Linked DNA regions of Pseudosulfitobacter pseudonitzschiae. The protein of the gene in region 1 interacts with the protein of each later gene in a pairwise test. Links are inferred from orthologs where the notes say so. Each region holds a gene or a part of one and is shown in the gene's direction. Other genes may lie near its edges.

What was found.
Region 2: the proteins of eno (region 1) and rpe interact in binary tests that used the Escherichia coli proteins (3 or more experiments, as listed by UniProt). The link is inferred for Pseudosulfitobacter pseudonitzschiae from one-to-one orthologs.

The regions. Positions count from the first base shown.
Region 1 is NZ_CP022415.1:1,334,300-1,337,622, reverse strand. What follows is about bases 107-3,105. They hold eno (phosphopyruvate hydratase), read left to right. Parts: upstream 107-968; coding sequence 969-2,243; downstream 2,244-3,105. Other genes in these bases: SULPSESMR1_RS06420 (sensor histidine kinase), read right to left, coding at 2,766-3,105; SULPSESMR1_RS06425 (GNAT family N-acetyltransferase), read left to right, coding at 2,243-2,755; SULPSESMR1_RS06435 (DMT family transporter), read left to right, coding at 107-972. In the rest of the region: more of SULPSESMR1_RS06435, read left to right, coding at 19-106; more of SULPSESMR1_RS06420, read right to left, coding at 3,106-3,323. UniProt on the Escherichia coli protein: Catalyzes the reversible conversion of 2-phosphoglycerate (2-PG) into phosphoenolpyruvate (PEP). It is essential for the degradation of carbohydrates via glycolysis.
Region 2 is NZ_CP022415.1:286,034-289,276, reverse strand. Bases 39-2,957 are described here. They hold rpe (ribulose-phosphate 3-epimerase), read left to right. Parts: upstream 39-1,112; coding sequence 1,113-1,802; downstream 1,803-2,957. Other genes in these bases: SULPSESMR1_RS01295 (class I adenylate-forming enzyme family protein), read right to left, coding at 1,818-2,957; SULPSESMR1_RS01305 (SDR family NAD(P)-dependent oxidoreductase), read left to right, coding at 39-1,011. Also shown: more of SULPSESMR1_RS01305, read left to right, coding at 7-38; more of SULPSESMR1_RS01295, read right to left, coding at 2,958-3,243. UniProt on the Escherichia coli protein: Catalyzes the reversible epimerization of D-ribulose 5-phosphate to D-xylulose 5-phosphate.

The DNA.
Region 1 (3,323 bases):
CAGGAATGGGGTCTGAGGATGGACAATTTACGCGGCGCGTTGATCATGGTTCTGGCGATGCTGGGGTTTGCCATTGAAGACAGCTTTATCAAGCTGTTGTCCGAGGATTTGCCGGTTGGTCAGATTATGGGCTTGCTGGGAATCGGCGGGGCTTCCGTCTTTGCCGTGCTGGTGCGCGCGCAGGAGCGCGAGCTGTTTCCGCGTGCGGCGCTGTCCGGTCCTGTGCTGCTGCGCAATGCGGGCGAATTGCTCGGCACGCTGGGCTTTATCACGGCCATCGCGCTGATCCCGCTGTCAACCGCCTCGGCAATTTTGCAAGCGACCCCGCTGGTGGTCACGCTGGGCGCGGCGCTGTTTCTGGGCGATCCGGTGGGCTGGCGGCGTTGGACCGCGATCCTTGTGGGCTTTGCCGGTGTGATGCTGGTGATCCGTCCGGGGTTGGACGGATTTGACATATTGTCGTTGTTTGCATTGCAGGGGGTTATCGGTCTGGCCATCCGCGATCTGGCAACGCGGCGTGTGCCTGCGACAACCTCGTCCATGCAGTTGAGTTTTCTGGCGTTTCTGACTTTGGTTCCCACCGGCGTGGTCCTGCTGGTGGTCAGCGGCACGCCTTTGGTCCGGCCCGAACCGTTACACTGGCTGCTGATGGGGGGCGCTGTGCTGTTCGGGGTTTTCTCGTACTACGGGATCGTGGCCGCCATGCGCGTGGGCGAGATCAGTTTTGTCACGCCCTTCCGCTATTCGCGGCTGGTTTTTGCATTGATCATCAGCATCTTTGCCTTTTCCGAAAGCGTGGATACGCTGACCTATGTGGGGGCGGCGATTATTGTGGCATCGGGCATCTACACCGTCTGGCGCGAACGCAGGATAGGGCGCAAAACCACAGCGGGGCCGATCACCCCCCTTCCCCTGCGCATCGACCCAAGTTATGACCCTGCCAAGCCCAGCACAAAGGACATTTCCCAATGAGCACCATTATCGACATTCACGCCCGCGAAATCCTCGACAGCCGTGGCAACCCCACCGTCGAAGTCGACGTGATACTGGAAGACGGCACAATGGGCCGCGCAGCCGTGCCATCGGGCGCATCCACTGGCGCCTATGAAGCGGTTGAAAAGCGCGATGGCGACAAGTCGCGCTATATGGGCAAGGGCGTGCTGGAAGCCTGCGCCGCTGTCAACGGCGAGATCGCCGAGGCACTGGTGGGCATTGACGCGACGGAGCAGGTCGAGATCGACGCCATCATGATCGAACTGGACGGCACCGACAACAAAAGCCGTCTGGGCGCCAATGCCATTCTGGGCGTATCGCTGGCTACGGCCAAAGCGGCGGCAGACTATTGTTCGCAGCCTTTGTACCGCTATGTGGGCGGCACCTCGGCGCGGGTTCTGCCGGTGCCGATGATGAACATCATCAACGGCGGCGAACATGCCGACAACCCGATCGACATTCAGGAATTCATGATTATGCCGGTGTCGGCCACCAGCATCCGCGACGCGGTGCGTATGGGGTCCGAAGTGTTCCACACCCTGAAAAAAGAGCTGTCCGCCGTCGGCCTGTCCACCGGCATCGGCGACGAAGGCGGCTTTGCCCCCAACATCAGCTCGTCGCGCGACGCGCTGGATTTCATTCTGAAATCCATTGAGAAAGCAGGCTACAAACCCGGCGAGGATATCTATCTGGCGCTGGATTGTGCCGCGACCGAATATTACTGCGATGGCAAATACGAACTGTCGGGCGAAGGCAAGTCGCTGACATCGGATGAAAATGTGGCCTATCTGGCGGCGCTGGTGAACGACTATCCGATCATCTCGATCGAAGACGGCATGTCCGAAGATGACTGGGACGGCTGGAAAACCCTGACCGAAGTGCTGGGCGACAAGGTGCAGCTGGTTGGCGACGATCTGTTCGTGACCAACCCTGTGCGTTTGGCCGACGGCATCGGGCGCGGCTGCGCCAATTCGATGCTGGTCAAGGTCAACCAGATCGGCACCCTGACCGAAACGCTAAAGGCGGTCGATATGGCACACCGTGCGGGATACACCAACGTGATGTCCCACCGCTCGGGCGAGACCGAGGATGCGACCATTGCTGACCTCGCCGTCGCGACCAACTGCGGCCAGATCAAGACCGGCTCGCTGGCGCGGTCCGACCGGCTGGCGAAATACAACCAGCTGATCCGCATCGAAGAAGCGCTGGGCGAAACCGCAGAATTCGCGGGCCGCAGCATCCTGCGCTGATGCCGCTGACCATCCGCCCCATCCGGTTTCCAGAGGACGCAGAGGCGCTGGCGCGCCTTTGCTGGGGTTATCGCGATCTGCTGGCGGCGCGTTGCGCCGCGACGCCGGCGATTGTGAACGCCTATTATTCCGAAGACAGCTATGCCGCGCTGATCGACGATCTGCCGCGCATCCATGCCCGTCCTGCGGGAGATATACTGCTGGCCGAACTGGATGGCCTGGCTGTGGGATGCGCGATGTACTACCCGTTGGACCTGCCCACCACCTGCGAGATCAAGCGCGTCTTTGTCGAAGACAGCGCGCGCGGGCATGGTGCAGGCAAGGCGCTGATGCGGGACGCAATGCAGCGCGCCCGCGCAGATGGTTACGACCGCATGGTGCTGGACACAATGTATCTGCTGACCGAAGCGATTGCGCTGTACGAGGCGCTTGGCTTTGCACCTTGCCCGCCGTTCTACACGCCCGAACCGGTCTTTGCACCGATCCTGCGCTTTTACGACCACCCGCTTTAGACAGAATAGCTCAGCTTGACGCCATGTGATGCACAGGGATCAAGATCGTAAACGTCGACCCCATGCCCAACTCGCTGACATAGTGGATGCTGCCGCCGTGGCGCAGCATCAGTTGTTTGGAAATGTGCATGCCCAGACCGCTGCCATAGACCTTTTTTGTGTCGGTCGCGTCAACTTGGGTAAAGCGGCCAAACACCGTTTCCTCGGATCCCGGAGGAATGCCCGCGCCCGTGTCCTTTACGACGACATAGGCCATGCCCGCATCGGCATAGAGGTTCACATCGACATAAGCGTTGGCGTGCGAAAACTTCATCGCGTTGGACAGAACATTCACGATCACCTGCCGCAAGCGGTCGGCATCGGCCCAGACCTGTACATCACCCACCTGTTTTTTGTACAGGATCTTGATGTTCTTTTCGGGTTGAAAGGTTTCCATTCCGTCAACCGCGTCCGACACAATTTCTTCCAGATCGCAGGCATCGAATTTCAACTGGAAGTCAGGGCTTTCCAGTCTTTGCGTCTCCAGCAGGTCATTGACCAGCTTGGCCAGTGTCGTCGCGCTCTTGGT
Region 2 (3,243 bases), 1.0 Mb from region 1 along the record:
CGCCCCATGACACGCACCGCCCTCATCACCGGATCAGCCGGCTTTATCGGTTATTTCACCGCCCGCCGCCTGCTGGATCAGGGCTGGAAAGTGATTGGGCTGGATGCGATGACCGACTACTACGACGTCACGCTAAAAACCCGCCGCCACGCGATGCTGAACCAAAGCGCGGGGTTCACCGCCGTCACCGACAGGCTGGAAACCCCCGACACGCTGCGCACCCTGTTCGACAGCCACCGCCCCGACGCGGTCATCCACCTGGCTGCCCAAGCGGGCGTGCGCTACTCCATCGACAACCCGCGCTCCTACGTCGAAGCGAACCTTGTTGGCACATTCGAACTTCTCGAAGCCGCCCGCGCCTTTCCACCCACGCATATGTTGCTGGCCTCCACCTCCTCGGTCTACGGCGCCAGCACCCAAATGCCCTATACCGAGACCGACAAGGTCGACAGCCAGATGTCGTTCTACGCCGCCACCAAAAAGGCGACCGAGAACATGGCCCACAGCTATGCGCACCTTTATGATCTACCGGTAACCATGTTCCGCTTCTTCACCGTCTACGGGCCGTGGGGCCGCCCCGACATGGCCCACTTCAAATTCACCCGCGCCATCCTCAACAATCAGCCGATCGAGGTCTACAACCACGGCGACATGATGCGCGACTTTACCTATATCGACGATCTGACCGCCGCGATCAGCGCCCTGATCGACGCCGCCCCCGAACGCGACAATCCGGTTGCGGGCGACAGCCTCAGCCCTGTAGCACCGCACCGTATCGTCAACATCGGCAACGGCGCGCCGGTCAAACTGATGGATTTCATCGCCGCAATCGAATCCGCCTGCGGCACCAAGGCACAGATAAACTTTAAAGACATGCAGCCCGGTGATGTCCCCGCCACATGGGCCGACGCGACCCTGCTGGAAACCCTGACCGGCAAACGTCCCGCCACCCCGGTTCAAACCGGAATCGACGCCTTCGTCGCGTGGTATCGCGACTACTACGACATCTGATCCTTCATCTTGCCAAATAAACTCCCGCCGGAGGCACCCGCACTTTCCACGCGCGGTCCGGCCCGTTATAGACAGCCCGACCCCAACCCAAAGGCTGCCCCATGACCTTCGACCGCGCCATCAAAATCGCCCCTTCCATCCTTGCTGCCGATTTCGCCAACTTCGGTGCCGAATGTGCCGCCGCCGAAGCCCAAGGCGCGGACTGGATCCACGTCGACGTGATGGACGGCCACTTCGTGCCCAACATCACCTTCGGCCCCGCCACCTGTGCGGCGATCCGTCCCCACATCAAGGGCGTGATGGACGTGCATCTGATGATCTCGCCGGTCGATGCCTATATCGACGCTTTCGCGCAGGCCGGTGCCGACGTGTTGACCGCCCATATCGAGGCTGGCCCACACATCCACCGCACCCTTCAGGCGATCCGCGCAGCCGGATGCAAGGCAGGTGTCGCGCTGAACCCCGGCACACCTGCGTCCGCTGTCGAAGACCTGATGGATATGGTGGATCTGGTTTGCGTGATGACGGTGAACCCCGGTTTCGGCGGGCAAAAGTTCATCGACATGACCGCCAAGATCAAAGCCCTGCGCAGCATGATCGGTGACCGCCCCGTGCATATCGAAATCGACGGCGGCGTCGATCCCGCAACTGCCCCGCTGGTGGCGCAGGCCGGTGCCGACGTGCTGGTCGCAGGCTCAGCTGTGTTCAAAGGCGGCTCGGTGCAAAACCCCGCGCCCTACGGTGACAACATCCGCGCCATTCGCGCCGCCGCCGAGGGCGTCTGGACCTAAGCCCCGAAAAGCGCCTCAGCCGATCTGATCGGCAAAGGTTTCAAGCAACTTGTGCTTCAGGATCTTGCCCGTGGGTGCCGCGGGCAGGGACGACGCCAGAATGATTTGGCTGGGCCGCTTGTAGCCCGCCAGCCGTTCGGCGGCAAAGGCGCGCAGGTCTTCGACGCTGACATCGCAGCCGTCGGCCACCTGACAGAACGCCAGCACCTTTTCATCGGCCCCGACCTTGTGGCCGATCACCGCCGCCTGAATAACCTGCGGGTGATCGTTCAGCGCCGCCTCGACCTCGGGCGGATAGACGTTGAACCCGCCGTGAATAATCAGCTCTTTCGACCGCCCCACAATGTGCAGGTGCCCTTTTTCGTCAATCCGCCCCAGATCGCCCGTATGCAGCCAGCCATCCGCCGACAGCACCTTGGCGGTCTCCTCTGGGTTTTTGTAGTACCCCTTCATGATCTGCGGCCCGCGCGTGATGACTTCGCCCACGCCATCGCCTGCCCCCGGCGCGTCCATATCCAGCGCCACCTCGACCCCCGGAAGGGCTGGTCCCACCGAAATGTCAGGGTCGCCGATCTCGTTGGTGGTGGCCGCCGTGCCTGCGCTGGTCTCGGTCATGCCATAGCCATTCTGCAAGGCGACGCCATAGAACGCTTCGGCCTGACGTTTCCACGCAGGGTCCAGCGGCGCGGCACCCGATGACACATAGCGCAAGCTGGGGCTCTCTAGCCGCGCATAGCCCATCTTTTTCGAGTAAGCCATCAACAGCGCGTGCATCTGCGGCACTGCCGAACACAGTGTCACCCCATCGCGCAAGGCGTCATAGGTCGCCGCCACGTCAAAGCGCGCCGCCAGCCGCACGGGTGCGCCGATATAGACAGCCGCTGCCATGACCGAACACATGCCAAACACATGGGTCAACGGCAGCACACCATAAATCACATCATCCGGTGTCATATTGCGCAGATTGGCCGAGGTCAGCCCGCCGAAACGCACGTTGGCGTGAGTCAACATCACGCCCTTGGGTGTGCCGGTGGTGCCGGTGGTGTACAGCAAAATCGCCACATCGGTGGCATCGTCAGACGTGCCGCCCTCCAAGGGGGCAAAAGACAGCGTGCCGTAAACCCCCACCGCTTCCACCGCGTCGAACCGCACCCCGTGGGCGGCTGCATCCGCCGATGCGCCACTGGTGCAGACCAGCGCACTCGGCTCGGCATGGTCGATGATCTTTTGCACCTCGCCTGCGGTCTGGCGCGCGTTGAACGGCACCACGGTCGCGCCGATCTTCCAAGCACCGAACAACAATGCCACAGCGGCCACACAGTTTTCGGCCAGCATCAGAACACGGTCACCCGCAACCACGCCAAGTTCGATCAACCGCGCGCCGATCTCGTCGGCACTGGCGTCCAGCTGGGCATAGGTCACGCGAACGCCGGTGTTGTCC